Regions from separate parts of the Cellulosimicrobium sp. SL-1 genome, predicted to be linked through region 1. Evidence: predicted binding sites of a transcription regulator. Region 1 holds the regulator's gene; each other region holds the start of a gene.

Region 1 (7,169 bases):
GGTGGCGCCGCGTCACGTCGAACCTGGGGCCGTGGATCCTCGTCGCGCTGATCTTCCTCGCCGTCAACATCGCGTGGAGCTGGATCACGGGCGGGTTCGACCAGTTCCAGGACCAGTTCGACTACTCGGACACGAACTTCGCGGCCCTCGGCGGCCTCACCTTCACGAGCGTGCTGCTCGGGATCGTCGGCACCGCCATCGGCTACCTCATCACCGCGTTCTTCACGCGCGGCGCGCTCGACGAGGTGGACGGGCGTCGACCCGACGTCGCCGCGTTCTTCCGCATCGGCAACGTGCTCAACGTGCTGCTCGCCGCCCTCATCGTCGGCGTCCTGTCCGGCATCGGGCTCGTCCTGTGCGTCCTGCCCGGGCTCGCGATGCTGCTGTTCTCGGCGTTCGTGTACTACGTCGCGCTCGACCAGGGCGTCGACGCGATCACGGCGATCCGCACGAGCTTCTCGCTCGTCGCGAAGAACTTCGGGCAGGTGTTCCTGCTCCTGCTCGCCCTCGTCGGGATCAACATCCTCGGCGCGATCCCGTGCGGTCTCGGGCTCTTCGTGACGATCCCGCTGAGCTACGTCGCCGTCGGCTACGCCTACCGCCGTCTCACGGGCGGCGTGCCGGCCGCCTGAGACCCGGCCGACGCTGTCGCCGCGCCCCGGTACCGCCCGTCGGTACCGGGGCGCGGTGCGTCTCGCGCGCGGTACCTCACGCGCGGGGTGCGTCCCGCGCGCCCGCGACCGGTCAGGGCGCGGTGACGAAGTCGATGAGCTCCTCGACGCGCCCGAGCAGCGACGGCTCCAGGTCGGCGTACGTGCGCACCGTGCCGAGGATGCGCTGCCACGCGCGGCCGACGTCCTCCGCGCTCTCCGCCGGCCAGCCGAGCTCGCGCAGGATCCCGCGCTTCCACTCGGTGCCGCGCTCGATCACGGGCCACCGCTCGAGGCCGATCCGGGCCGGCTTCACCGCCTGCCAGACGTCGACGTACGGGTGCCCGAGCACGAGCACCGTGCCCGCGGGCGAGCGCCGCAGCGCCTCGTCGGCGATCCGCCGCTCCTTGCTGCCGGGCACGAGGTGGTCCACGAGCACGCCCACGCGCCGCTGCGGCGTCGGGCCGAAGTCGGCGAGCGCCGCCGCGAGGTCGTCGACGCCGTGCAGCGGCTCGACGACGACCCCCTCCACGCGCAGGTCGTCGCCCCACACCTTCTCGACGAGCTCGGCGTCGTGCTTGCCCTCGACCCAGATGCGGCTCCCGCGCGCGACGCGCGCCCGCTGCCCGACGACGGCCCGCGAGCCCGAGGCCGTGCGCGTCGGCGCGGCGGGGGCGCGGGAGGTGACGGGCGGGGTGAGCTCGACGGGCGCGCCGTCCACCCAGAAGCCCGGACCGAGCGGGAACGTGCGGGTCCGGCCCGCGCGGTCCTCGAGCACGACGACGTGCATGCCGCCCGACTTCTCGACCCGGACGACGGCCCCGACCCACCCGGTCTGCACCTCCTCGACGACGAGGCCGCGCTCCGCGGGCTGCGGGCGCGACACGGGCCGCGCGCGGTGGTGGGTGGGGGCGGGCGTGCCGCCGAGGACGTCGGAGCCGTAGCGGTCGAAGGACACGGCGTCACCCTAGGCCAGCGTCCGCCGCTCACCACCGAGATCGCCCCGTGCGTCGCGGGATCGGCCTCCCGCGGGGAGGTCCCGGGCGCCCGGCCCGGCCGCGCACGGCGGCTCCCGGCGCGCGCGCCCCCGGGGCGGGGTGGTACCACGGACCGATGAGCCAGCAGCGCGCGGAGCCGGACCCGAACCGCTGGCGCGTGCTGCCGGTCTGCCTCGCGGTGGGCTTCATCACGACTCTCGACGTGTCGATCGTCAACGTGGCCCTGCCGTCGATCGAGTCGTCGCTCGACGCGGGCCCGACCCAGCTCCAGCTCGTCGTCGCCGGCTACACGCTCGCGTTCGGGCTCGCGCTGGTGCCCGCCGGGCGCCTGGGCGACGCAGGCGCACGACGCCCGCTCTTCATCGCGGGCCTCCTGGGCTTCGCGCTCATGAGCCTCGCGTCCGGGCTCGCGCCGACCGACACGTGGCTCGGCGTCGCGCGCCTGCTCCAGGGCGTGAGCGCGGGCGTCCTCAACCCGCAGGTCGTCGGCCTCATCCAGCAGCAGTTCCGCGGGTACGAGCGCGGGCGCGCGTTCGGCATGTTCGGCGCGACCATCGGCGTCTCGACGGCGCTCGGGCCCCTGCTGGGCGGGCTCATCATCGCCGCGGCGGGCCCGGAGACGGGGTGGCGGTGGGTGTTCCTCGTGAACATCCCCGTCGTCGCCGTGCTCCTGCCCTTCGCGTGGCGCCTCGTGCCCGGGCCACCGCGCACCGGCTCGGGCGCGGCGCGCGGGCCGCGCCGGCTCGACCTCGTCGGGCTGGGTCTGCTCGGCGCCGCGACCCTCGGCGTGATGATGCCGTTCGTCACGACGACGGGCCGCGGCGACGACGCGTCGCGCTGGTGGTGGCTCGTGCCGGCCGCGGCCGCCGTGGTGGCCGCCGTCGGGTGGGAGCGGCGCTACCAGCGGCGCACGGGCGAGGCCGTGCTCGACCCCCAGGTCGTGGGGCTCGGGTCCTTCCGCAACGGCGCGCTGCTCGGCCTCGCGTACTTCGCCGGGTTCACGGGCATCTTCCTCGTCGTCACGCTCTACCTCCAGGACGAGCTGGGGTACACGCCGCTCCAGGCGGGGCTCGTCGGCACGCCGTTCGCGGTCGCGTCGGGCGTGTCCGCGTGGTTCTCGGGCCGCTGGGTCGCGCGCTGGGGCCGCGAGCTCGTCGTGGGCGGCGTCGTGCTCGTGCTCGTCGGGGTGGTCGCGGCGGAGGTCGTCGTGCGCACGCTCGGGGACGACCCGGGCGCCGTCGGCCCGGCGCTCGCGGTCGCGCTGCTCGTCGCGGGCGCGGGCAGCGGCACGGTCATCGCGCCGAACCAGACGCTCACGCTGTCCGAGGTGCCGGTGAGCCGGGCCGGGGTGGCGGGCAGCATGCTGCAGCTCGGTCAGCGCATCGGGTCGGCCGTCGGGATCTCCGTGGTCCTGTCCGTCTACTACGGCGGGCTCGCGAGCGGCGACTCGGCCGCGGACGCGACCGGGCGCGCGCTCCTGGTGACGATCGGCCTCGTCGCGGTCGCGCTCGTCGTCGGCCTCCTCGACCTGCGTTCGCGACGAGCGGAGGACCGCCGGACGGGCCGCGCGGACGCGTAGGATTGGCACTCGGAGGTCGGGAGTGCCGACGCCCGCACGCCCGCCCGGGCGGCGACGGTGCGGCACGCGGGAGGTGGACGTGAGCGAGGAGCGCCGGCTCGAGGTGCTGCGGGCCATCGTCGAGGACTACGTCCTCACGCGCGAGCCCGTGGGGTCGCGCGTGCTCACCGAGCGCCACAGCCTCGGCGTCTCGCCCGCCACGATCCGCAACGACATGGCGGCTCTCGAAGACGCCGGGTACATCGCGCAGCCGCACACGTCCGCGGGCCGGATCCCGACGGACAAGGGCTACCGGCTCTTCGTGGACCGCCTCTCGGGCGTCAAGCCGCTGTCCGCGCCGGAGAAGCGCGCCATCGAGACCTTCCTGTCCGAGGGCGTGGACCTCGACGACGTCATCGCGCGCGCCGGGCGCCTTCTCGCCCAGCTCACCGGCCAGGTCGCCGTCGTGCAGTACCCCTCGCTGAGCCGGTCGGGCCTGCGCCACCTCGAGCTCGTGCCCGTCGGCGAGTCGCGCCTCCTGGTCGTCATCATCACGGACACGGGCCGCGTCGAGCAGCGCACGCTCGAGGTCGCGAGCCTGCCGGACGAGGGGACCCTCGTCGAGGTGCGCGCACGGCTCAACGCCGCGGCCGCGGGCAAGCGCCTCACGGACCTCGCGCCCGGTCTCGCCGCCGTGACCGAGAGCTTCCACCCCGACGACGCCCCGCTCGTCCGCGCGGTGGGCGACCTCGTCGCCCAGACGCTCGCGGAGGAGAGCGAGGAGCGCCTCGTCCTCGCGGGCACGGCCAACCTCGCGCGCGCGGGCATGCGGTTCGAGCACGCGCTGCGCCCCGTCCTCGAGGCGCTCGAGGAGCAGGTCGTCCTGCTCGGGCTGCTCACCGAGATGGCCGCCGAGTCGGGCGTGAGCGTCCGGATCGGTCGCGAGACCCAGCTCGAGGGCCTCGCGGAGACCTCCGTCGTGACGACCGGTTACGGTAACGACGGTGACACGGTCGCGCTCGTCGGCTCGATCGGGCCGACCCGCATGGACTACCCCGGCACCATCGCGGCGGTGCGCGCGGTCGCGCGCTACCTGTCACGGGTGCTCGGCACGTGAGCCCCGCGGTCTCCCCGCCCGCGGCGGGCCCGCTCGACGACCACCCCCGACCCCTCCCGACCGGCCGCGCGCCGGCCTCACGACCCGCACCAGCAGAGAGTGACGTGTGAGCGACTACTACGAGATCCTCGGCGTGGCCCGTGACGCCAGCCAGGACCAGATCAAGAAGGCGTACCGCAAGCTCGCGCGCGAGCTGCACCCGGACGTCGCGGGCGAGGAGGCGGGCGACCGCTTCAAGGACGTCGCGCGCGCCTACGAGGTGCTGTCCAACCCGGAGAAGCGCCAGCAGTACGACCTCGGCGTCGACCCCAGCGCCCCCGGCGGCGGGGGCGGCGGCCCCATGGGCGGCGGGTTCGGCTTCCAGGACATCTTCGAGACGTTCTTCGGCGGCGCCCAGGCGCAGCAGGGGCCGATCCCGCGCGCCCGCCGCGGCCAGGACGCGCTCGTGCGGCTCGACATCGACCTCTCCGAGGCGACGTTCGGCGCGCAGCGCGAGCTCCAGGTCGACACGGCGGTCGTGTGCGGCACGTGCGGCGGCACCTGCTGCCGCCCGGGCACCTCGCCCCGCACGTGCGAGGTGTGCCACGGCCGCGGCACGGTCCAGCGCGTCGCGCGCTCGTTCCTCGGCCAGGTCATGACGAGCGCGCCGTGCGCCGCGTGCCAGGGCTTCGGCACCGTCGTCCCGGAGCCGTGCGCGGAGTGCTCGGGCGAGGGCCGCGTGCGCAGCCGCCGCAGCATCACGGTCAACGTCCCGGCGGGCGTCGACACGGGGACGCGCATCAAGCTCACCGCGCAGGGCGAGGTCGGCCCGGCCGGCGGCCCCGCGGGCGACCTGTACGTCGAGATCCGCGAGCGCAACCACGACACGTTCGTGCGCCGCGGCGACGACCTGCACTGCACCCTCCAGGTGCCCATGACGGCGGCCGCCCTCGGCACCGTGCTCGAGCTGGAGACGCTCGACGGGCTCCAGGAGATCGACCTGCGCCCCGGCACGCAGCCGAACCAGATCGTCACGCTGAAGAACCTCGGCGTCGGGCACCTGCACGGCAGCGGGCGCGGCGACCTCAACGTCCACATCGAGGTCCAGGTGCCGACGGCCCTCGACCCCGAGCAGGAGCAGCTCCTGCGCTCGCTCGCCGCGCTGCGCGGCGAGGAGCGGCCCGAGCCCCGGCTCGCCGCCGCGCACCCGGGCGTGTTCTCGCGCCTGCGCGACAAGCTCTCCGGCCGCTGAGCGGGGCGCGGGCATGAGTGCTCCGGTGTTCCTCGCCGAGACGGGGACCGACGGCGTCGCGCCCGGCGACCGCTACGTGCTCGACGGCGCGGAGGGCCGGCACGCGGGCGTCGTGCAGCGGCGCGGCGCAGGGGAGCGCGTCGACGTCGTCGACGGCGACGGGCTCCGGCTGCGGTGCGTCGTCGAGCACGCCGAGTCGGGCCGCGTGACGCTCCTCGTGCAGGAGGTGGACCGCGAGCCGGCGCCGGACGTCGTCGTGACGCTCGTCCAGGCGCTCGCCAAGGGTGACCGCGACGAGATGGCGATCGAGGCGGCGACGGAGATCGGCGTCGACGTGGTCGTGCCGTGGCAGGCGGAGCGCTCCGTCGTCGTGTGGCGCGGCGAGCGCGCGGCGAAGTCCCGCGCGCGGTGGCTCGCGACCGTCCGCACGGCGACCAAGCAGGCCCGGCGGGCGCGACTGCCCCGCGTCGAGGTCGCGCTCGACTCGCGCGGCCTCGCGGCGCGGGTCGTCGACGTCGTCGCGGCGGGCGGTCGGGCGATCGTCCTGCACGAGGAGGCGACGACGCCGCTCGCCGACGTCGGGCTGCCCGCCGGTCCGGCCACGGACGGCGCGGCGGCGCCCGAGGTGCTCGTCGTCGTCGGCCCGGAGGGCGGGATCTCCGACCGGGAGCTCGCCGACCTCACGGCGGCCGGCGCGGTCGCGGCGCGGCTCGGGCCCCACGTGCTGCGCACGTCGACCGCCGGCCCGGTGGCCGTGGCGCTGCTCGCGGAGCGGCTCGGCCGCTGGGGCGTGGCCGGGACGCGTGGTCTAGCCTCGGGGTCATGACGAGCACCGACCTGCGCACCGACCCGGACTGCCTCTTCTGCCGCATCGTCGCGGGGGAGGTGCCGGCCGACGTCGTGGCGACCAGCGAGCGCTCGATCGCGTTCCGCGACATCGACCCGCAGGCGCCCGTGCACGTGCTCGTGGTGCCGCGCGACCACCACGGCGACATCGCCCAGCTCGCGGCGGCGGACCCGGAGCTGCTGGGCGACGTCGTCGCGCTGGCGGACGAGGTGGCGGGCGACCTGGCCGACGGCCAGTTCCGGCTCATCTTCAACTCGGGGCCGCGCGCCGGCCAGAGCGTGTTCCACGTGCACGGCCACGTCATCGCAGGCGCCGAGCTCGGTTGGTCGCCCGCCTGAGCCCTGCGCGAAAGCGCGTGTGACGCCCGGCCGCGCTCGGTACGATGGAAGCGATCTGCGGGGCGGTGGCCGTCCCGGACCCACTGCCCGACCGAAGGAGCGCAGCGGCGCAAGCCGGCTCATGACCTCTCTGTCCCGAGAACCCGACCCCTCGTCGCACCGGGTCGAGCACCGCATCGTCATCCCGAACCACGTGCCGATGGTGGCGCTCCTCGGTAGCCGCGACTCCGTGCTCCGGGCCGTCGAGGAGGGGTTCCCCGCCGTCGACGTGCACGTGCGGGGCAACGAGATCGCGGTCGCCGGCCCTCCGGGGGAGGTCGCGCTCGCCGCGCGCCTGCTCGACGAGCTCGTCGAGGTCGTCGAGGCAGGCACGCAGCTCACGGCCGACGTCGTCACGCGGTCCATCGCGATGCTCACCGCCGCGACGGCG
Region 2 (7,169 bases), on a different contig from region 1:
GTCGGCGCTCTCGCTCGACCCGCCGTCGCGCCCCACGCCGGCCACCCCGGCCGCACCCGCCGCTGCCCCGGCCGCACCGGAGGCGGGCCTCGCGTCGGGCGTGACGCCGCCCCCGCTCCCGGCTCCGGCCGCGTCCCCCGCGTCCGCGGCCACCCCGCCGCCGGGCGCCTCCGCGCCGCTCGAGGCTCCGGCGCCGACGCCGGCCACCGGGACGGGCACGGGCGAGCAGCCCGCCGGTGCGCCCGCGGACCCGGCCGGTCCCGCGCCGTCGGGCGCGCACCTGCCGACGCCGCCCGTGCCCGGGCCGGACCAGTGGGTCGTCGAGATCTGGATCGACCCGGACTGGTACGCGGCCCAGCAGCCCGAGGACCCCATGCCGTCGGCGGGCCTGCCGGGGCTGGTCGTGCTGCGCGAGCGCAGCGTGCTCGTGGGGCGCCCGTCGGTCTCGCGCGGCATCCACCCGCAGGTCGACTGCGGCGCGGACACCGGGGTCTCGCGACGGCACTGCCAGCTCAGCACGGACGGGCAGCGCTGGTGGGTCGAGGACCTGCAGTCCTCGAACGGCACCTACGTGAGCCCCGCGGGCGAACCGCTCCCGACGGACCCGATCCCCGCCGGCCAGCGACGCGAGCTGGCCGACGGGGACCGCGTGTACCTCGGGGCGTGGACGCGCCTCGTCGTCCGCAAGGCGCTCCCGGGCGAGGCGTGAGCCGGGCTCAGCCCTCGGACGTCTGAGGCTCGGCCTCGGCCGTGATCTGGGTCGCCGCGCCGCCCGCGCGGTGCGCGACCTCGATCCGGCGGGGCCGGGCCTCCTCGGCCACCGGGATCGTCAGCGTCAGCACGCCGTCCTCGTACGACGCCGTGATCTTGTCGAGCGCCAGGCCGCGCCCCACCGTGAGCTGGCGCGCGTACGTGCCGGACGGCCGCTCCCGGGCGAGCCACTGGACGTCCGGGTCGGTCCGCGGGCTGCGCTCGGCGCGGATGGTCAGCGTGCGGTCCTCGACGGACACGTCGATCGTGCCCGGGTCGACGCCCGGGAGGTCCATCGTCAGCACGTAGTGGTCCCCGGCGCGGAACAGGTCGAGCGGCATGCCGCCCGAGGCCGCCGAGGCGGCGGTCGCGCGGGCGCCGGACGCGAGCTGGCCGACCAGACGGTCCATCGCGTCGAAGGTGCTCGTGAAGGGGTCGGTCATCGCAGCCACACCTCTCACCTCCTCGTCGCACGGTCCCGGACGGTCCGGGACCGGTCGGTGCTCCCGCGAGGCAGGCACCCCGCGGGCGGCTACAGCTCCTGTTTTAGCACTCTCCCCCCGAGAGTGCCAAGAGGTGCGACGAGCCGTGTCGACCGGCCGGGCAGGCCGCGTTGTGCGGCTCCCACACCGACCCCGCACCCGCGCCCCGGCGCGGTTGGAGGATCCCTCCAACGCCTTGTGCGATCCGTGCACGGCGGGCCGCGGAGGTGGTCGCGAGCGCCGTCGCCCGAGGGCCGCCGTCCCGGCCAGAGTGGACACGCCCGACCACCGACACCAGGGAGCCCGCGATGACCGACGCCCGCACGGAGACGCCCGCCGCCACCCCGTCCGCCACGGCGCCCACCGCCCCGGACGCGCCGCGCGGCGCACCGCGGGACGTGCCCGACCGTCGCCGCGGCCGGTTCGCGCTCGACGCCGGCGACGCCGCGCGGGTCGCGACGTTCGCCGCGCTCCTGGCCGCGCTCGGCCTGCCCGGCTCGATCGCGCTGTTCGGCAACGCGGTGCCCGTGACGCTCCAGACGCTCGGCGTCATGCTCGCGGGGGCGATCCTCGGCGCGTGGCGCGGCTCGCTCGCCGTCGCGACCTTCCTCGCGCTCGCCGCGGCAGGGCTCCCCGTCCTCGCGGGCGGGCGCGGCGGGCTCGGGGCGTTCGTCGGGCCGTCCGCGGGCTACCTCGTCGGGTTCCTCGCCGGCGCGGCCGTCGTCGGCCTGCTCGTCGACCGGCTCCGGCGCGTCACGTTCGCGCCCGTGCTCGTCGCGTGCCTCGTCGGCGGGATCGCGGTCGTCTACGCCGTCGGCATCCCCGTGCAGGCGCTCGTCACGGGCGTGCCGCTGCCCACGACCGCGCAGCTCTCGCTCGCGTTCCTTCCCGGCGACCTGCTCAAGGCGCTCGCTGCCGCCGCGATCACGGTGGGCGTCGTGCGGGCCTACCCCGCGGCCCGTCCGGTCGGGCGCACCGGCCGCGTCGACCGTGCCGCGGCCGACCGCCGCCCCGCCTCCTGAACACCTGCGAGAGTGTCCGCGTGCCCGTCGCCCACCAGGTCCTGACGCATGCCGCCGACCCGGCGGTGCGCGACCGTCCCGCCCTGCGCACGCCCGAGCGGTCGCGCACCTACGCCGCGCTCGCCGCGGACGTGCGCGCGGGCGCGACGCACCTGCGCGCGTCGGGTACGCGACCGGGCGACCTCGTCGCCGTGTCGCTGCCGGACCCGCTCGACCTGCTCACGGCGATGCTGGCCGTCGACCACCTGGGCGCGACGCCGCTCGTGTGCGACGCCGCCTGGCCGCGCGCCCACCGCGCCGAGGTGCTGCGCACGCTCGCGCCGCGCACGTTCGTCGAGGTGCCGCTGCCGCGCGGGACCGGCACCGCTGACGGCGCAGAGCCCGCGCCGCCGCACGTCCCCGGCCCCGACGACCTCGCGTGGGCCGGGTTCTCGTCGGGGAGCACCGGCCGCCCGCGCGCGGTCGTGCGCACGCGCGCGTCGTGGGCGGGGTCGTTCGACGCGGTCACCCGTCTCCTCGGGCTGCGACCCACCGACGCGGTCCTCGTCCCCGGCCCGCTCGCGTCGTCGCTGTACTGCTTCGCCGCCGTGCACACGCTCGCCGTCGGGGCGTGCGCCGTCCTCACCCGCACGCCGGCCGCGACGACGGCGGCGCTCGCGACGAGCGACGTCGTGCACCTCGTGCCGCAGGTCCTCGACGACGTGCTCGACGCCGTCGCCGCGGGCGCGCCCTCGCGGCTGCGGCACGCGGTCGTCGGCGGGGCGTCGCTCGCGCCCGGGGCGCGGGAGCGGGCGCGGGGCCTCGGCGTCGACCTGCTCGCGTACTACGGCGCCGTCGAGCTGTCGTTCGTCGCCTACGACCCCGACGGGTCGGGGCTGCGCGCGTTCCCCGGCGTGGACCTGGCGGTCCGCCCCCTGCCGTCGGCGAGCGTCGGCGAGGTGTGGGTGCGCTCGCCGTGGGTGTCGCGCGGCTACCTCGCGCGCGCCACGGGACCGCTGCGGCGCGACGGCGCGTGGCACACCGTCGGGGACCTCGCCGACCCGGGGCCGGAGCCGCTCGTGCTGCGCGGCCGGGGCGACGGCGCGATCCTCTCGGGCGGGTCGACGGTCGTGCCCGAGGACGTCGAGGTCGTGCTGCGGGCCGTGCCCGGGGTGCGCGACGTCGTCGTGCTCGGCACGGCGCACCGCCGCCTCGGGGCGGTCGTGACGGCCGTCGTGGAGTGCGACGACCGGTCGGGGCTGCGCGCGCACCTCGAGCGGGTCGCCCGCGCGGCGCTCGCGCCGGCCCAGCGACCGCGGCGCTGGTACGGCACGCGCGCGCTGCCGAGGACGCCGTCGGGCAAGCCCGCGCGCGGCGCGGTGAGCGAGGCCCTCGGCGGGACGGACCTCGCGCGGTCGGGCCTGGAGCCGCTGCGGTGACCCGGCACCCGAGCACGTTGACGCGTGGCACGACGGACGCGACGCCCGTGGTGGTCGCCGCGCGCCGCACGTGGGTCGGCACCGCGGGCCACGGGCACCGGGCGCTCACCGAGGTGGACCTCGCGGCCGCGGCGCTGCGCGCGACCCTCGACGACGCGCAGGCGCACGGCGTCGACGGTGACGTCGCGGACGTCGTGCTCGGGTGCTGCACGGGCCCCGGCGGGGACGTCGCGCGCGTCGCGGCGCTCGCCGCGGGAGCGGGCGTCGGCGTGCCCGGCCTCACGGTCGACCGGCAGTGCGCGTCCGGCCTCGCGGCCGTGCTCGTCGCGGCGCAGCAGGTCCGCGCGGACGAGGCGACGCTCGTCCTCGCGGGCGGCACCGAGAGCGCGACGCGCTCCCCCGCGCGGGCCCACCGCACGCCGTGGGGGGACGTCCCGTACGCGCGCGCGGCGTTCACGCCCGTGCCGTGGGCCGACCCGGGGATGGGCGCGGCGGCCGACGAGCTCGCCCGACGACGCGGCGTGACCCGCGAGCGCCAGGAGGCGTACGCGGTGCGCAGCCACGCGCGCGCCCGCGCGGCGCACGACGCCGGGCGGTTCGCCGCGGAGACCGTGCGCGTCGGCCCGCCGGGCCGTGCCCTGGAGCGCGACGAGCGCGCGCGCCGCCTCGACCCGGCCGTCGTCGCACGGCTCTCCCCCGCGTTCACCCCCGGCGGGACCGTCACGGCGGCGACGTCGAGCCCGGTGAGCGACGGCGCCGCGGTCGTCGCGGTGGTTCCCGAGGCGGTGCGCCGCGACCTGGGCCTCGCGGGCCTGCGGGTCGTCGCGTCGGCCACCGTGGGCTGCGACCCGGCGCTGCCCGGGTGGGGCCCGGTGCCCGCGGTGCGCGCCGTGCTCGACCGCGCCGGCGCGCGGCTCGACGACGTCGCGGCGGTCGAGGTCGTCGAGGCGTTCGCGGCCCAGGTGCTCGCGGTCGCCGACGCGCTCGGCCTCGACCCGCTGGGCGACCCGGCGGACGACGCGCGCGTGTGCGCCGACGGCGGCGCGCTCGCGCTGGGCCACCCGTGGGGCGCGAGCGGCGCTGTGGCCGTGGTCCGGCTGTTCTCCCGGCTCGTGCGCGGGGGCGCGCGGGCCGGGACGCTCGGGCTCGCGACGGCGGCCGTCGGCGGCGGCCAGGGCGTCGCGGTGCTCGTGGAGGTGGCGCGGTGATCGCGCGCGCGGCGCGCGCCGTGCGGGGGCGACGACGGGACCGCCCGGCCGAGGTCGCGGCACCCGCGCCCGAGCTCCCGCCGCAGGACGGCGCAGCGGGCTGCGTGGTGCGGCTCGAGGACGTGCACGTGCGGCTCGGCGAGCGCGACGTCCTGCGCGGCGTGAGCCTCGAGCTGCGCGAGCGCCGGGTCGGGGTGGTCGGTGCGAACGGCTCGGGCAAGAGCACCCTGGCCCGCCTGCTCAACGGGCTCGTCGTGCCCACCGCGGGACGGGTGCTCGTCGACGGTCTCGACACGCGCCGCCAGGGCGCGGCGGTGCGACGGCGCGTGGGGTTCGTGTTCACCGACCCGGACGCGCAGATCGTCATGCCGACCGTGGCGGAGGACGTCGCGTACTCGCTGCGCGGCGTACCGGCCGACGAGCGCGCCGCGGTCGTGCGGCGCGCCCTCGCGGCGCGCGGCCTGGCCGAGCACGCGGACCATCCCGCGCACCTGCTCTCGGGCGGCCAGAAGCAGCTCCTCGCGCTCACCTCCGTGCTCGCTGCGGGACCGCGCCTCGTCGTGGCCGACGAGCCGACCACGCTCCTCGACCTGCGCAACACGCGCCGCGTCGCCGCGGAGCTCGCGTCCCTCTCCCAGCAGGTCGTGCTCGTCTCGCACGACCTCGCGCTCATGGACGCGATGGACCGCGTGCTCGTGGTCGACGGCGGGCGGGTCGTCGCGGACGACGCGCCGGGCCCGGCCGTCGCGCACTACCGGCGCCTGGTCGACGCGGGGCCGGGATGACGGCGGGCGGCTACCGCCCGGGGACCTCGGTGCTGCACCGCCTCCCGGCCGGGGCGAAGCTCGTCGGCCTCGCGACGTCGTCGGGCGCGGTGCTGCTCGTGTCGTCGCCGGTCGCGGTGGGGGTCGTGGTCGTCGTGGTCGCGGTGCTCTACGCGCTCGCGGGGGTGGGGACCCGCGCGGCGTGGGAGCAGGTCCGACCGCTGCGGCTGGTCGTGCCGGTGCTCCTCGCGGTGCAGTGGTTCGCGCTCGGTCCCGCCGCCGCGGTGGTCCTCACGTCCCGCCTCGTGGCGATCGTCGCCCTCGCAGGCCTCGTGCTGCTCACGACCCGCACGGCCGCGGTGCTCGCGGCGATCGAGCGCGGGCTGCACCCGCTCGGCCGCGTGGGGGTCGACGTCGGCCGGGTCGCGCTCGTCCTCTCGCTCGCCGTGCGCTCCGTCCCGGTGGTCGCGGCGCTCGCGCAGCGCGTGCGGGACGCGTGCCGCGCGCGCGGCCGGGAGCACGACGTCCGGGCCTTCGCCGTCCCGCTCGTCGTGGGCGCCCTGCGCCAGGCGGACGCGCTCGGCGACGCGCTGCGCGCCCGCGGCCTCGACGACTGAGGCCGCCCCGGCGTCGTCTCGCCGGTGGGACCGGTGCTGCGCCCCGCCGTCGTGCCCCCCCGCTGTCGTGCCCGCTGTCCCGGCCCCGCCGCTGCGCCGCCGGTCGGTCCCGCTAGCGCGCGCCGGCGACGGCGCGGCGGCCACGCAGGGCGAGCGCCGCGGCGACGGCGATGCCCGCCACGGTCACGACGAGCAGCACCCGGTAGTCCACGACCCCGACGAGCGCGGCACCCACCACGGTGAGCAGGAGCTGGGGCACGTTGAGCAGCATGGTGCTCGCCGCGGCCACCCGGCCCTGGAGCGCGGGCGGCGTGCGGAGCTGGCGCTCGGTGACGAACCCGACGATCGCCCACGTGACGCCGAGGCCGACGCCGCCCAGCCCGACGACGACCGCCACCACGCTCGTGCCGGTCGCCGGGACGATGCCGAGCGCGAGCACGACCAGCCCCAGGGCGACGAGGCGCTGCGCGCCCCACCGGGCCGCGAGCCGGGCGGCGGTGAGGCCGGCCACGATCGCGGTCACGGCCTGGACGGACGAGACCGGGCCGAGCAGCGCGGCGGGCAGGCCGAGGCCGTCCTCGACGATCGCGAGGCTCACGGCGTTGAGCAGGCCCACCGCCCCGAACGCGACGACGAGGGCGACGGTGAGCACGCCGAGCGGGGCCGTCCGCGCGAGGTGCCGGAAGCCCGCCGTCACCTCGGCGAGGTACGGCTCGTGCTCGTCGGCCGGCGGTGTCTCGCGCACCCGCACGCGCGCCACCACCGCGGCCGCGACGACGAACGCGCCCGACGCGGCCAGGACGAGCGGCCACACGCCCGCCATCGCGTAGGCGCCCGCGCCGACGACGGGCATGAGCAGGCGGAACACCTGGTCGATCGTCGTGAGGCGGCCGTTCGCGGCGGCGAGC
Region 3 (7,169 bases), on a different contig from region 1:
GCCCGGGACCTCCCAGCGGGCACGACGAAGGCCGCCGGCCGGGCGAACCCGGCCGACGGCCTTCGGTGTCCTACGACTCCCCGTGAGGGGAGGCAGGTCGGCTCAGAAGTCCATGCCGCCCATGCCACCGGTCGGGTCGCCCGCGGGGGCAGCCTTCTCCGGCTTGTCGGCCACGACGGCCTCGGTCGTGAGGAACAGCGCCGCGATGGAGGCGGCGTTCTGCAGCGCGGAGCGCGTGACCTTGACCGGGTCGTTCACGCCGGCGGCGAGGAGGTCCTCGTACACACCGGTCGCGGCGTTGAGGCCCTGGCCCGACGGGAGGTTGCGCACCTTCTCCGCCACGACGCCACCCTCGAGGCCCGCGTTGACCGCGATCTGCTTGAGCGGGGCGTCGATCGCGGCGCGCACGATCTGCGCACCGGTCGCCTCGTCACCCTCGAGCTCGAGCTTCTCGAACGCCACGGCACCGGCCTGGATGAGCGCGACGCCACCACCGGCGACGATGCCCTCCTCGACGGCAGCCTTCGCGTTGCGGACGGCGTCCTCGATGCGGTGCTTGCGCTCCTTGAGCTCGACCTCCGTCGCGGCACCCGCCTTGATGACGGCCACGCCGCCGGCGAGCTTCGCGAGGCGCTCCTGGAGCTTCTCGCGGTCGTAGTCGGAGTCCGACTTCTCGATCTCGCCACGGATCTGGTTGACGCGACCCTGGATCAGGTCGGCGTCGCCCGCGCCCTCGACGATCGTGGTCTCGTCCTTCGTGACGACGACCTTGCGCGCCTGGCCGAGCAGGTCCAGCGTCGCGTTCTCGAGCTTGAGGCCCACCGTCTCGGTGATGACCTGGCCGCCGGTGAGGATCGCGATGTCCTGGAGCATGGCCTTGCGGCGGTCGCCGAAGCCCGGGGCCTTGACGGCGACGGACTTGAACGTGCCACGGATCTTGTTGAGCACCAGGGTCGCGAGCGCCTCGCCCTCGACGTCCTCGGCGATGATGAGGAGCGAGCGGCCGGCCTTCATGACCTGGTCGAGGACCGGGAGCAGGTCCTTCACGTTCGAGATCTTGGACTCGACGATGAGGACGTACGGGTCCTCGAGCACGGCCTCCTGGCGCTCGGGGTCCGTCTCGAAGTAGCGCGCGAGGAAGCCCTTGTCGAAGCGCATGCCCTCGGTGAGCTCGAGCTCGAGGCCGAAGGTGTTCGACTCCTCGACCGTGATGACGCCCTCCTTGCCCACCTTGTCGAGGGCCTCGGCGATGAGCTCGCCGATCGCGGGGTCGCCGGCGGAGATGGCGGCCGTGGCGGCGATCTCCTCCTTGGTCTCGATGTCCTTCGCGGCGTTGAGCAGCTGCTCCGTCACCGCGTCGACGGCCTTCTCGATGCCGCGCTTGACGGCGATCGGGTTGGCGCCGGCCGCGACGACGCGCAGGCCCTCGCGCACGAGCGCCTGGGCGAGCACGGTCGCGGTGGTCGTGCCGTCACCCGCGACGTCGTCGGTCTTCTTGGCGACCTCCTTGACGAGCTCCGCACCGATCTTCTCGTACGGGTCCTCGAGCTCGATCTCCTTGGCGATGGAGACGCCGTCGTTCGTGATGGTCGGCGCGCCCCACTTCTTGTCGAGGACGACGTTGCGGCCCTTGGGGCCGAGGGTGACCTTGACGGTGTCGGCGAGCGTGTTGAGCCCGCGCTCCATGCTCCGACGAGCCTCCTCGTCGAAGGCGATGATCTTGGCCATGGGGAATGATCCTCCGCTGGTGGCGTATGGCGGTCGGCCGGCGCCCGCGACGGACGGCCCACGACGGCGGCGTTCATGTCACGCCGCCAGGGCGGGCCTCACCTGTCGACCTGGTGGGTTGCGCCGCAGCCGCCTGAGCGGCTGCCTGCGCTGGTCACTTCTGTCACTCTCGTGACGAGAGTGCTAACGCCATTATTGGCACTCGCACGGTGCGAGTGCAAGACAGCGGTCCGCCACGCCGCCGCGTATCGCGAGGGGCGAAACCGAGCGTCGCGAGACTCGCTCTAGGATGCGCGGTGTGATCCGCGCAACACCGTCGTGGCGCCCCCTCGCAGCCCTGGCCGGCTTCGTGCTGGTCCCTGCCCTCGGCCTGACCGCCGCGACCGCGGTCGCGGCGCCCTCGGGCGAGCACATCGACCTCTACCAGGACGGCGTCGCGGTGACGACCGGGCCCGACGGCGGCCCCGCGGTGCTGCGCCTCGCGCCCGGCGTCGGCGCGACGTACCTCGAGGGCAGCCGCGTGCTCGACCCGGCGTCGCTCGACCCCGGCGCGCTCGCCGCAGGCGTCGACCCCGCGGACGGCGAGGCGGACCGGCTCGCGCAGGTCGCCGGGGCGCGCCTCGACGCGACGGCGCTCCTCGACCCCGGTCTCGCCCACCAGACCGCCACCGCGTCGCGGGCCTGGCTCGCGTCCGGCGTCGTACCGGGGGCAGGCGGTCCGTTCGCCGCGCTCGGCGAGGCGGCCCTCCTCGACCTGCGCGCGCTGACGCTCGGCGACGGCGCCGCCCTCGCCGCGCCGTCGCCCAAGTGGCGCTACGTGTGGCCGCGCGACGCGTCGTTCACCGCGGCGGCGTTCGCGCGCACCGGTCACGTCGACGACGCGCGCGCCGTCCTCGGCTTCCTCGCCCGGGTCCAGGAGGACGACGGCTCGTTCCACGCTCGCTACCTCCCCGACGGGTCGGGCGTCCCCGACGACCGGGGCATCCAGTCCGACGGCGTCGGCTGGGTCCTGTGGGCCGCGGACGTCGTGCTGGAGGAGACGCCCGCGGCGGACCGCGCCGAGGTGGCCGCCGAGCTGCGCCCGCTGGTCGACGCCGCGACGGACCACGCGCTCGAGCTCGTCGACGGCGAGGACCCGCTGCCGCCGCCGTCGAGCGACTACTGGGAGGTCGAGCCCACGTCTCTCACCCTCGGGACCGCCGGTCCCCTGCTCGCCGGCCTGGAGGCCGCGGCGGACGTGTACGCGGCCGCGGGCGAGGCGCCGCGCGCGCACGAGGCGACCCTCGCTGCCGCCCGCCTGCGCATGGCGGTCGAGCGCTCGTTCGGGTCCCAGGGCTACCCGCGCCACGTCACCGGCGGCGCGCGCGACGCCTCGACGGCGTTCGTGCTGCCGCCCTTCCAGCCGGAGCCCCTCGCCGGCGCGGACGAGGCCTGGCGCACGTCCGTGCGCGAGATGCTGCGCCCGGCCGGCGGGCTCGCGCCGGGCGCGGGCTGGCGGGCCGACGGCATCTCGTGGACACCCCAGACCACGCTGTACGCGCTGGCCGCGGCGTCGTCGTCGGACCCCGAGGACCGCGCCGACGCCGAGGAGTGGCTCCGCTGGGTCGACGACCACCGCACCGCGTCCGGGGCCATCCCGGAGAAGGTCCTCGCCGACGGCTCGCCCGCCGCCGTCGCGCCGCTGTCGTGGAGCTCCGCGCTCGTCGTGCTCGCGCTCGTGGAGCTCGGCGCCCAGGGCACGCCGGGCGGCGCGGGCTGACGCTCCTCCTGGGCTCTCCCGGTCCGCTGCGCCGGCGCGCCGGGGCTACCGGGTGGTCGCGCCGCTCGTCGCGACGGGCCCCAGGTCGGGCGCGTCACGCACGTCGAACTCGCGCCGCAGCACCCGTTGCGCGGCGTACCAGCCCCCGAGGCCGTGCACGCCCGGCCCGGGCGGCGTGGACGCCGAGCACAGGTAGACGCCCTCCAGCCCGACGGCGTAGGGGTCGAACCGGGGCGTGGGCCGCGCGACCATCTGCCACATGCTCACGGCGCCGCCCGCGATGTCGCCGCCCACGTAGCTCTCGTCGTGCGCCGCCATCTCCGCCGCGGGCACGCAGCGCGACGCCACGACGACGTCCCGGAAGCCCGGCGCGAACCGCTCGACCTGCGCGACGACGTCCTCCGTCACGTCACGCGTCGACCCGGCGGGCACGTGCGCGTAGGTCCACAGCGGGCGCAGCCCGCTCGCCCCTCGCCCGGGGTCGACGACGGTCGGGTCGCTCACCAGCACCACGGGCCGGGCAGCGTGGCGACCGGCCGCGACGTCGGCCTCGCTGCGCGCCATCTCGGCGCGCGTCCCGCCGAGGTGCACGGTCCCCGCGCGCCCCACCTCCGGGTCGGCCCAGGGCACGGGCCCGGAGAGCACGAGGTCGACCTTCGCGGCCGCGTCGCCGTGCCGGAACCGGCGCAGCGCATCCTCCGCACGCCGCGGGAGCCGGTCCGCGAACACGTCCGCGACGACGCGCGGCGTCGTGTCGAACACGTAGGCGCGGGCCCGCGGCAGGTCGGCGAGCGAACCGACCCGGTGGCCCGTGACGACGTCGCCCCCGTGGGCACGCAGGTCGTCCTCGAGCGCGGCGACGATCGCGCCGGAGCCGCCACGCGGCAGCGGCCAGCCGCCCGGCGCGTGGCCGAGCGACGCCAGCAGCACCGCCGTCCCGGCCGCGGCGAGCGACGGGAGGCGCGAGATGGCGTGCGCCGCGACGCCCGTGAGGAGCGCGCCGGCCTCGTCGGTGCGGAAGCGCCGCGTCCACGCGGGGCTCCCCTGCTCCAGCACCGCCGCGCCGAACCGGGCCGTCACACCGGCGCCGCTCGGCGTGAGCACGCGCCCCGGCACCGAGCGCTTGTCACCGAGAGCGACCGCGACGACGTCGCGCCACCCCTCGGCGAGCGGGCCGAGCAAGGCGCGCCAGGCGGCGCCGTCGACCCCGAGCCGCTCGACCGTGCGCTCGAGGTCGTGATAGGCCACGCCCGCACGACCCCCGTCGAGGGGGTGGGCGTACGAGACCTCCGGCGCGAGCAGCTCCACGCCGCGCGCGCCGAGGTCGAACGCCTCGAAGAACGGCGAGGCCCACGCCATCGGGTGCACCGCCGAGCAGACGTCGTGCACGACGCCGTCGGCCAGCCCGAGGTCGAGCGTGCGGGCCCCGCCGCCCGACGTCGGCTGCGCCTCCAGCACGCGCACGGAGAGACCGGCGCGCGCGAGGGTCACGGCGGCGGCCAGGCCGTTGGGGCCCGAACCGACGACGACGGCGTCGAGGTCCTCCGTCACGCGACCCTCGGAACCGGGATCAGAGCGGCCGCACCTGCTCGGCCTGCGGGCCCTTGCTGCCCTGGCCGAGCTCGAACTCGACCTCCTGGCCCTCGTCGAGCGTGCGGTAGCCGTCCGTCTGGATCGCGCTGAAGTGCACGAAGAGGTCCTGTCCACCCGCTGCGGGCGTGATGAACCCGTAGCCCTTCTCGGCGTTGAACCACTTCACGGTCCCCTGAGCCATGTACGTCTCCTCGTGCATCGTCGCCCGCGAGGCGACCGCCGCCCCGTGGTAGCCCGAGCCTAGCCCGCAGGCGGCGTGCACGGAAGGTCGAACGGCAGGTCGCGATTCTCGGGCTCCGGGCCGAACGAGCAGGTCACGCGGGTGCAGCGTCAGGTCGTGGCGCCACGGCCGGGGCGGCCCGGGGTCCGGGTCAGCCGACCGGCGCCAGCTCGGACTTGATGATCACCGCGACGTCGCCCTCGCGCAGGCTGTCGACCTGGACGACGTTCTCCGCGGGGATGCCCAGCGTCGCGGCGACCGCGGCGGCGGTGTCGCTCCGCTCGGGCACGTACCAGACCGTGGTGACGTCGACCGGCGCCGGCCCGTTCGTGTAGTCCGTGGCGACGGTGTTGCTGAAGCCCTGCGCGTCGAGGGCATCCTTGCCCTTGGCCGCCTCGCCGCCGATGCCGCTGTCGTTCAGCACGCGGACGTAGGCGCTCGGGTCGGCCGCCGCCATGAGCGTCGCGAGGTCCGGGGTCTCGGGCGTCTCCTCGGTCGCGGGCGGCTCCTCCGCAGCCGGGGGCTCCTCGGTCGCGGGCGGCTCCTCCGCCGCGGGCGGCTCCTCGGCCTCCGCGGGCGGCGGCTCCGTGGACTGCGCCTGCGGCGGGTCCTCCGTGGCACCGTTGTCGGACAGCAGCGCGACGCCCCCGTACGCGAGGCCGGCGAAGACGACGGCGACCAGCAGGAACGGCCACGTCTTGCTCCACCCGCTGCGCGGCGTGCGGTGCACCCCCACGGGCGCACCCTGCGGCGCGGGCGCGTCGAACTCGTCGGGCGCGTAGGGGTAGCGGCTCTTCGTCACGGCGACAGGGTAGCCCGGTCGGGGCTCTCGGCTAAACGCCCTGTTCGCCCGGACTTCACGCGCACCCGGTCGTCCCGGGTCAGAGGCCCTCGAGCCGACGCGCCGTGCGCGCCCGCTGCCGGGTGGAGCGCATCCGCCGCAGCCGCTTGACGAGCATGGGGTCGTGCGCGAGCGCGGCCGGGGAGTCGATGAGCGCGTTGAGCACCTGGTAGTAGCGCGTCGCGGACATGTCGAACAGCTCGCGCACCGCCTGCTCCTTGGCGCCCGAGTACTTCCACCACTGCCGCTCGAACGCCAGGATCTCCTGGTCCCGCTCGCTCAGGCCCGACGCCGGCGCCTCCGAGGTGGTCGGGTCGCCGACCGCGTCGGGTCCGTCGAGCACGTACGCCGCCTCGCTCATCGTTCCCTCCCTGCACTCTCTCGTCACCGGACCTGCGCACTCCCGCGCGCGGCCGCCTCTCAGCCTACGCACGAACCACACCCGTGTCATTCGTCCTCGCCGCACGCTGCGGACGTGCCGAGGACGCCGGTTAGGCTCGGGGCCGTGGAGAGCGCACCCGCCCAGCCCGTCGCCGTCGACCCGGTCGCGACCGCCTCGACGGCCGACCCCCGCCCGGCCCTCGCGAGCATCATGGCGCCCGACTGGGCCGAGGCCCTCGCACCCGTCGAGCCGCAGCTGCACGCGCTCGGCGACTTCCTGCGCGCCGAGGTGGCGGCCGGACGGGAGTACCTCCCCGCGCCGTCGGCCATCCTCAACGCGTTCTCGCGCCCCCTGGCCGAGGTGCGGGTGCTCGTCGTCGGGCAGGACCCGTACCCCACGCCCGGGCACCCGATGGGGCTGTCGTTCTCCGTGCAGCCGCACGTGCGCCCCGTGCCCCGCTCGCTCCAGAACATCTTCGCCGAGCTCGCGGACGACGTCGGCGCCCCGACGCCCGCGAACGGCGACCTGTCCGCGTGGAGCGACCAGGGCGTCATGCTCCTCAACAGGGTGCTCACGGTCCGGCCGGGCGAGCCCGGGTCCCACCGCGGCCAGGGCTGGGAGGCCGTCACCGAGGCGGCGATCCGGG
Region 4 (7,169 bases), on a different contig from region 1:
GCGGCGCCCGTCCGGGCGGCGGTCCGCGACCACCTCGGGACCGCGATGCGTGAGCACCGCGACGAGGCGGAGGCCCTCTTCACCGAGCTGCTCGAGGGGCGGCTCGTGAGCCTGCGCGAGACGGCGGAGCAGCACCCCGCCGTGCTGCGCCGGCTGCGGCCCGTGCTCGTCGCCACCCCGACGCTCGTCCCGCACCTCGTGCCGGCGACCCGCACCGTCGACCTCGTGGTGCTCGACGCCATCGAGCACACGCCCGTCGAGCTCGTGCTGTCGGCGCTCGCGCGCGGGCGTCAGGTCGTCGCCGTCGGCGACCCGCGGGCGGCGTCCACGGACACCGTGCGCGAGCTCGCCGAGCTCCTGCCGACGGTCGCGCTGCTCGCCGACGGCTCGCGACGCGACCCGTTCGTCACCACGTTCCTCGCCGAGCACGGCTACGCGGGCGTCCTGCGCCCGTCGCCGCTGCCGCGCGCGGAGGTCCTCGTCCAGCTCGACGTCGTCGACGGCGCCGGGATGCCCGACACGGCGTCCGGCGCGGTCGAGAGCACGCAGGCCGAGGTCGACCGCGTCGTCGAGGTCGCGATCGAGCACGCGCTCACCCGGCCGGACGAGTCCCTCGCGATCGTCACCGTCACGCCCCTGCACGCCGACCGCATCCGCGACGCGCTCCTCGTCGAGGTCCGGCAGAACCCGGCGCTCGCCGGGTTCTTCTCCGGCGCCCGCGCGGAACCGGTCGTCGTCGCGGACGTCTCCGGCGTCGCCGGGCTCGTGCGCGACACGATCGTGCTGTCCGTCGGCTTCGGGAAGACGCCGCACGGCCGCGTGCTGCACCGGTTCGGCATCCTCAACACCCCGGGCGCCGAGGCCATGCTGCTCGACGCCGTCGGGGCGACGCGCCGGCGTCTCCACGTCGTCTCGTGCTTCACGGCGGGCGACCTCGACCCCGAGCGCCTGCGCGGCGCGGGCGCCCGGCTGCTCGCCGAGGTGCTCGACCTGGCCGAGCAGCGCAGCGGCGCCGCCGACCAGGTCACGCTGGGCAACGGCGTCGACCTCGGCGGCAGCCCCGACCGGCTCGTCCTGGACCTCGCCGAGCGGCTCTGGCGCGCGGGGCTCGTCGTCGAGACCGACTACGGCATCGGCGACGGCGACCGCATCCCGCTCGTCGTCGGCCACCCGGACCTGCCCGGCGAGCTCCTCGTCGCCGTGCTCACCGACGACGCGGCCTACGTCGCCGAGCGCAGCGTCCGCGTGCGCGACCGGCAGGTCGCCGAGCGGCTCGAGCGGATCGGCTGGACGGTCGCGCAGGTCTGGTCCGCCGCCGCGTTCCTCGACCCCGCCAAGGAGGCCGAGCGCATCCGGCGGGTCGTGCAGGCCGTGCGCGACGCGCGGCTCCCGGAGACGGGCGGCGTCGCGCAGACGGGCGGGGGCGACCGGATCGTCGTCGTGCCGATGATCGACGACGACGAGCAGCACGGCGACGAGGACCTGTAGCCCGCCGGTGGGACCATGGGACGCGTGAGCACGACCGCCGACCCGAGCCCCGACCCGCGGCACCTGCCCGACGACGCGCGCGACCGTCCCGAGCCTGAGCCCGAGCCCGAGCCCGAGCCCGAGCCCGAGCCCGAGACCGAGCCCGAGGCCGAGACCGGGCGCCGTCGGCGTCCGCGGCGGGCCGTGCGGCGGGGGACCGAGAGCACGGTGGTGCCCGGCACGAGCGCCGACGAGCGGGCCGAGGGCTGGGGCGACGAGTCAGCCCCCCGCCGCGGCGCTCCGGGCGAGAACGACGACCGCCTGCTGGGCGACGTGCCGCCCCACTACGGGCGCCACTGACGGCTCGCCGGGCGACCGGCTGAGCGGCGTCAGAGGTGCTGCGGGGGCGTCGTCCCGCCGGGCGGCGTCCCGCCGGGCGCCGCGGCGGGGCCGCTCCCGGCCTGGGCGGCGAGGAGGTCGCGGATCTCCTGGAGCACGCGCACGTCCTCGGCCGGTGCCTCGGGCTCGGGCTCCTCGTCCTTCTTGCGTCGCTCCGCCAGCTTGTTCATCGGCAGGACGACGACGAAGTAGAGGGCGACGGCGATGATGAGGAACTGGAGGATCGCGTTGAGGACCCCGCCGACGGAGATGACGGAGGGCGGGATGTTCTTCGCCGCGTCTCCCGCGCGCAGCGTGATGTCCCACAGGCCGGTGAGGTCGGGCTTGCCGAAGATCGCCCCGATGAGGGGGTTGATGAAGTCCTCGACGATCGCCGTGACGACCCCGGAGAACGCGGCCCCGATGACGACACCGACCGCCAGGTCGATCGCGTTGCCACGGAGCACGAACTCCTTGAACCCTTGGAACACGCCCTTCATGTGCTGCTTCCCTCTCCTGTCGACGGGCACGCGTGGCGGCGGCGCCACGACACGTGCACGCGCGATCCTGCCAACGGGCGCGGCGAGCGGCAACGGCTTCGCCCGGCGGGTCGGCGGTCTCACGGAGTCGTCAGGGGACCAGGACAGCTGTGACGGGGGCGTGCCCGGTCCGCGCCGCCAGCCGGACGGCCTCCTCGGGGCGTACCGCGACGAGCGTCACGACGTCGGAGCCCGACCCACCGGTGCCGAGCAGGCCGCCGCCGTCGTCGGGCTCGGGCGCCGGCACGACGACCGCGGCGCGGGCCAGGTACGGGTCGACCGGGGGAGCGGCCTCCGTCTGTTCGGAGTCCGTGGGCCCCGGGGCGACGGCGGGGTCGCCTGCGGCCAGCAGGTCGACGCGGTCGCCCGGCCCGAGGAGCGCGGCGACGCCCGGGTCGAGCCGGACGGGCGCGACCACGGTCCCGTCGGGCGCCCCGGCGGTGAGCTCTCCTCCGGCGACGAGGCCGTCCTGGAGGAGGGTGCCCTCCGGAAGGGCGACGGTCGCGCGGCGCCCGACGACGTCGTCGGGCCGGGCCGGCGCCCCGGCGGGCAGGAGGGAGGCCGGGACGTGGTCCACCCGCACGTCGGGTGCCGCGAGCGTGGTGCCGGGCGGCACGGCGCGGGCCGTCACGACGGCGGGAGCCGTCGGCGGGGGCGGCGGCCGCAGCGCGCCGACGACCACCGACGCCGCGAGCCCGCAGCACAGCGCCGCGACCACGAACCGGGACCGCCACCACAGGGTGTGCAGCAGCCGCCGCCGGGCGGCGGCGCGGCCGGGGTGGGCTGACGGGCCGGGCGGGCGGGAGGAGCGAGGCATGGCGCGACCGTAGCCGCGCGCGGCGAGCCGGTGGCCGCGGTGCGCGGCGGTCTGTGGACGACGCGGCGCGCGGCCCGCCCACCGTGAGCCGACCGGCCCGCTGTGGTCGGCCGCGCACCGGTGCGGCGCCGACGCCGGAGCCCGGGCGCGTCAGGGGCGAGCGACCCGGTGGCGCCGCGTCAGGTCAGGACGACGCGGCAGAGCTGCTCGACGCGCCGCCCGAGCCCGTGCCGCCCGACGACGAGGGCGACCCCGCCGACGACGACGAGGACGACGACGCGCTGGACGTCGAGGCGGCGGGCGCCGTCGACGTCTTCCCGCCGGACCGCGAGTCCGTGCGGTAGAAGCCGGAGCCCTTGAACGTCACGCCCACGGAGGAGAACACCTTGCGCAGGCGGCCCGAGCACTCGGGGCACACCGTGAGGGCGTCGTCGCTGAACGACTGGTGGATGTCGAAGGCGTGACCGCAGGCGGTGCAGCTGTAGGCGTAGGTGGGCACGGGTTCTCCTCGTTCACGAGACGGCCGTCGAGGCGGCCACCGGCGGGTCGGGATCGGGACGGTCTCGGCCTGGTCGACGGTGTCAACACCGCCTGGCACTCGAAACTTCCGAGTGCTAATCATACGCGGACCGGCGCCCGGGCAGGGCCGGGGTAGTCTCGCATCCGTGTCTGCGCACGAACCCGCCGAGGCCCCCGCCGGTGACCCCGCCACCGGTGCCGACCCCGCGACCCCGGGCGAGGCCGCGGCCCCGCCGCGGCGCCGTCGCCGGTCCGTGCGCCGGCGCGTCCTGATCGGCGTGGCGGCGCTGCTCGTCGTCGCGCTCGTCGCGGGTGCCGCGTTCGTCGTGGTCACCGTCCGGCGCCCGCTCCCGCAGGCGTCCGGCGAGATCTCCGTGCCCGGCCTCGGCAGCGAGGTGACCGTGCTGCGCGACGCCCAGGGCGTGCCGCAGATCTACGCCGACACCCCCGAGGACCTCTTCCGCGCCCAGGGCTACGTCCAGGCGCAGGACCGCTTCTTCGAGATGGACTACCGCCGGCACGTCACGTCGGGGCGGCTCGCCGAGCTCGTCGGCGACAACCCGGACGCGATCGCCGCCGACACCGTGACGCGCACGTTCGGCTGGCGCCAGGTCGCGGAGGAGGAGTGGGACGTCGTCTCTCCCGAGACCAAGGCGTACCTCCAGGCGTACGCGGAGGGCGTCAACGCCTACCTGGAGGACCGCAGCCCGTCGGAGATCGCGCTCGAGTACACGGTGCTCGGGCTGCAGGTCGACGTCGCCGAGCCCGAGCCCTGGGACCCGGTCGACTCGCTCGCGTGGCTCAAGGCGATGGCCTGGGACCTGCGCGGCAACTACGACGACGAGCTCGACCGCGCGCTGGCCTACGGCACGCTCCAGGACACGGCGCGCGTCGCGGAGCTGTTCCCTGCCTACCCGTCCGGGCTCAACGCGCCGATCCTCGACCCCGGCGAGCTCGAGAACCCGCAGGAGGTCGCGCTCGAGCTGGGCCCGCAGGCCCGCGCCGAGTACGGCTCGGACCACCTCCAGGCCGCGCTCCAGGCAGCGGACCGCGCGCTCGGCGCCGTCCCCGTGCTCATCGGGCGCGGCGAGGGCACCGGCTCGAACTCGTGGGTCGTCTCCGGCGAGCACACGGCGTCGGGCAAGCCGATCCTCGCGAACGACCCGCACCTCGCCCTCGGGGCGCCCGGCATCTGGGCGCAGGTGGGGCTCCACTGCAACGAGGTCTCCCCGGCGTGCGGGTTCGACGTCGCGGGCTTCTCGTTCGCCGGCTTCCCCGGCGTGGTCATCGGGCACAACGCCCAGCTCGCCTGGGGCCTGACGAACATGGGCGCCGACGTCACCGACTTCTTCGTCGAGCGCGTGCGCGACGACACCTACCTGCGCGGCGACGAGTGGGTCCCGCTGGAGACCCGCACCGAGACGCTGCGCGTCGCCGGGGGCGACGACATCGAGATCGAGGTCCGCTCGACGCTCCACGGGCCGATCGTCTCCGAGGCGATCCCGGCGACGGACGCGGCCGTCGACACGCCCGCGCTGGACACGCGGCTGGGGGAGTACGCCGTCGCGCTCCAGTGGACCGCGCTCGAGCCGGGCCGCACCGCCGACGCCGTCTTCGCGTTCAACCTCGCGCAGGACGCCGAGGACATGCAGGCGGCCGCCGCACTCTTCGAGGTGCCGGCCCAGAACATCGTCTTCGCGACCGCGGACGGCCACATCGGCTACCAGGCGCCGGGGAAGATCCCCGTGCGCCAGGCGGTCCCCGACGCCGAGGTGCCCTCCGACGGCACGTGGCCGCGCGACGGGTCCGACGAGCGCTACGACTGGCAGGGCTACGTCCCCAGCGAGCAAATGCCGCGCGTCGTGGACCCGGCCGAGGGCTTCATCGTCGCCGCCAACCAGGCCGTGCTGCCGGACGGCGTCGCGCCGTTCCTCACGACCGACTGGGACTACGGCTACCGCTCGCAGCGCATCCGCGAGCTCCTGGAGGCCGAGATCTCGGCCGGGCGCACCGTGGACGTCGACACGATGAACGAGGTCCAGGTCGACGACCGCAGCCCGTACGCCGAGGTGCTCGTGCAGCCCCTGCTCGAGCAGGAGATCGACGACGACTTCGCGGCCGAGGGCCAGCAGCTCCTCGCGGACTGGGACTACCGGACCGACACCGACTCCGCCGCGGCGGCGTACTTCGCTGCCGTGTGGCGGAACCTGCTCCAGCTCACCTTCTGGGACGACCTGCCCGAGTCGGCGCGTCCGGGTGGCGGCAGCCGCTGGCTCGCCGTCGTGCAGAACCTCCTGGAGAACCCGACCGACCCGTTCTGGGACGACCGCCAGACGGTCAGCGTGGTCGAGACGCGCGACGAGGTGCTCACGCAGGCGCTCGTCTCCGCGCGCCTCGACCTCACCGTCGAGCAGAGCAAGCAGCCGTCGGACTGGGCGTGGGGCAAGATCCACGTGCTCGCTCTCGAGCACCCCGTGCTGGGCGGCGAGTCGATCCCGGGACCGGTGCGGGACTACGTCAACCCCACCCCGGTCGGCATGCCGGGTGGCTCGTCGATCGTCAACGCGACCGCGTGGGACGCCGCGTCCGGGTCGTTCGACGTGACGGCCGGGCCGTCGATGCGCATGGTCGTCGACCTCGGCGACCTCGACCGCTCGACGTGGGTGACCGTCACGGGCACCTCCGGGCACCCGGCGTCGAAGCACTACGCGGACCAGCTGAAGACGTGGTCCCGCGGCGAGACGTACGTGTGGCCGTTCTCCACCGAGGCGGTCGCCGAGGCGAGCAAGGACGAGCTCACCCTCGTGCCGTAGCGGAGCCGCCGGCGCGTCCGCCCCCGTGCGCGGGCGCGGTGGCGGACGGCGCGGTGGCGGACGGCGCAGCCTGCTACGGCAGCCAGCGCCAGCCGAGGGGCGTCGCGACGGCGTCGACCGTGCGGTCGTGCGGCTCGACCGGCAGCGGTCGGTCGCTCGCGTCGTAGACCTCCTCCGGGAACACGACGGCCACGACCTTGGTGCCGGGACGCACGTGCTCGAGCGCGCGGTCGTACCACCCGCCGCCCTGGCCGAGCCGGACGCCGCGCGAGTCGACGGCGAGCGCGGGCGCGACGACGACGTCGGCCTCGGCGATCGCCTCCGGACCCAGGGTCGGGGTGCCGGGCTCGGGCGGCCGCCCGGGCGCCCGGACCTGCAGGTCGGCGGGGCCGTCGTAGACGGCCCAGTCCCGCTGGAGCCCCGCGCCGAGCACGGGGAGCAGCAGGCGGACGCCGCGCGCGGCGAGGCGCTCGAGCATCGCCGACGTGCCGGGTTCACCCGGGCGCGCGGCGTAGGTCGCGACGCACGTGGCGGCGGCGACCTCGGGGATGGTCTCGACGACGTCGGCGATGGCGGCGTCCGCTTCCTTGCGGAGCCGCTCGGACCGCGCCTGGCGATGCGTGCGGATGGCCTTGC

What was found. Region 1 encodes HrcA, which represses chaperone genes, less so after heat shock. Its sites were predicted from a motif close to TTNGCACTCGNNNNNNNCGAGTGCNAA; they were not measured.
Region 2: a site for HrcA is predicted at 1,297-1,323, ahead of GWJ10_RS02425 (Hsp20/alpha crystallin family protein). Genes of this name have one in related genera too.
Region 3: a site for HrcA is predicted at 1,924-1,950, ahead of groL (chaperonin GroEL). Genes of this name have one in related genera too.
Region 4: a site for HrcA is predicted at 3,793-3,819, ahead of GWJ10_RS13885 (FmdB family zinc ribbon protein). Genes of this name have one in related genera too.

What each region holds. Positions count from the first base shown of each region.
Region 1 is NZ_JAACJC010000005.1:145,694-152,862, reverse strand. It holds gene GWJ10_RS09175 (hypothetical protein) at 1-632, shown strand, start outside; gene GWJ10_RS09170 (DUF3097 domain-containing protein) at 745-1,608, opposite strand; gene GWJ10_RS09165 (MFS transporter) at 1,764-3,227, shown strand; gene hrcA (heat-inducible transcriptional repressor HrcA) at 3,307-4,323, shown strand; gene dnaJ (molecular chaperone DnaJ) at 4,430-5,554, shown strand; gene GWJ10_RS09150 (16S rRNA (uracil(1498)-N(3))-methyltransferase) at 5,568-6,380, shown strand; gene GWJ10_RS09145 (HIT domain-containing protein) at 6,377-6,739, shown strand; gene GWJ10_RS09140 (PhoH family protein) at 6,861-7,169, shown strand, end outside.
Region 2 is NZ_JAACJC010000001.1:514,953-522,121, reverse strand. It holds gene GWJ10_RS02430 (FHA domain-containing protein) at 1-709, shown strand, start outside; gene GWJ10_RS02425 (Hsp20/alpha crystallin family protein) at 717-1,193, opposite strand; gene GWJ10_RS02420 (biotin transporter BioY) at 1,541-2,254, shown strand; gene GWJ10_RS02415 (class I adenylate-forming enzyme family protein) at 2,275-3,672, shown strand; gene GWJ10_RS02410 (thiolase family protein) at 3,690-4,880, shown strand; gene GWJ10_RS02405 (ABC transporter ATP-binding protein) at 4,985-5,665, shown strand; gene GWJ10_RS02400 (energy-coupling factor transporter transmembrane protein EcfT) at 5,662-6,261, shown strand; gene GWJ10_RS02395 (MFS transporter) at 6,374-7,169, opposite strand, start outside.
Region 3 is NZ_JAACJC010000008.1:63,322-70,490, reverse strand. It holds gene groL (chaperonin GroEL) at 103-1,728, opposite strand; gene GWJ10_RS13545 (glycoside hydrolase family 15) at 2,018-3,487, shown strand; gene GWJ10_RS13540 (NAD(P)/FAD-dependent oxidoreductase) at 3,533-5,038, opposite strand; gene GWJ10_RS13535 (cold-shock protein) at 5,058-5,261, opposite strand; gene GWJ10_RS13530 (LytR C-terminal domain-containing protein) at 5,452-6,102, opposite strand; gene GWJ10_RS13525 (DUF3263 domain-containing protein) at 6,182-6,502, opposite strand; gene GWJ10_RS13520 (uracil-DNA glycosylase) at 6,731-7,169, shown strand, end outside.
Region 4 is NZ_JAACJC010000008.1:139,252-146,420, forward strand. It holds gene GWJ10_RS13865 (hypothetical protein) at 1-1,488, shown strand, start outside; gene GWJ10_RS19620 (hypothetical protein) at 1,513-1,827, shown strand; gene mscL (large conductance mechanosensitive channel protein MscL) at 1,857-2,345, opposite strand; gene GWJ10_RS13880 (SAF domain-containing protein) at 2,476-3,201, opposite strand; gene GWJ10_RS13885 (FmdB family zinc ribbon protein) at 3,386-3,700, opposite strand; gene GWJ10_RS13890 (penicillin acylase family protein) at 3,975-6,533, shown strand; gene GWJ10_RS13895 (5-formyltetrahydrofolate cyclo-ligase) at 6,607-7,169, opposite strand, start outside.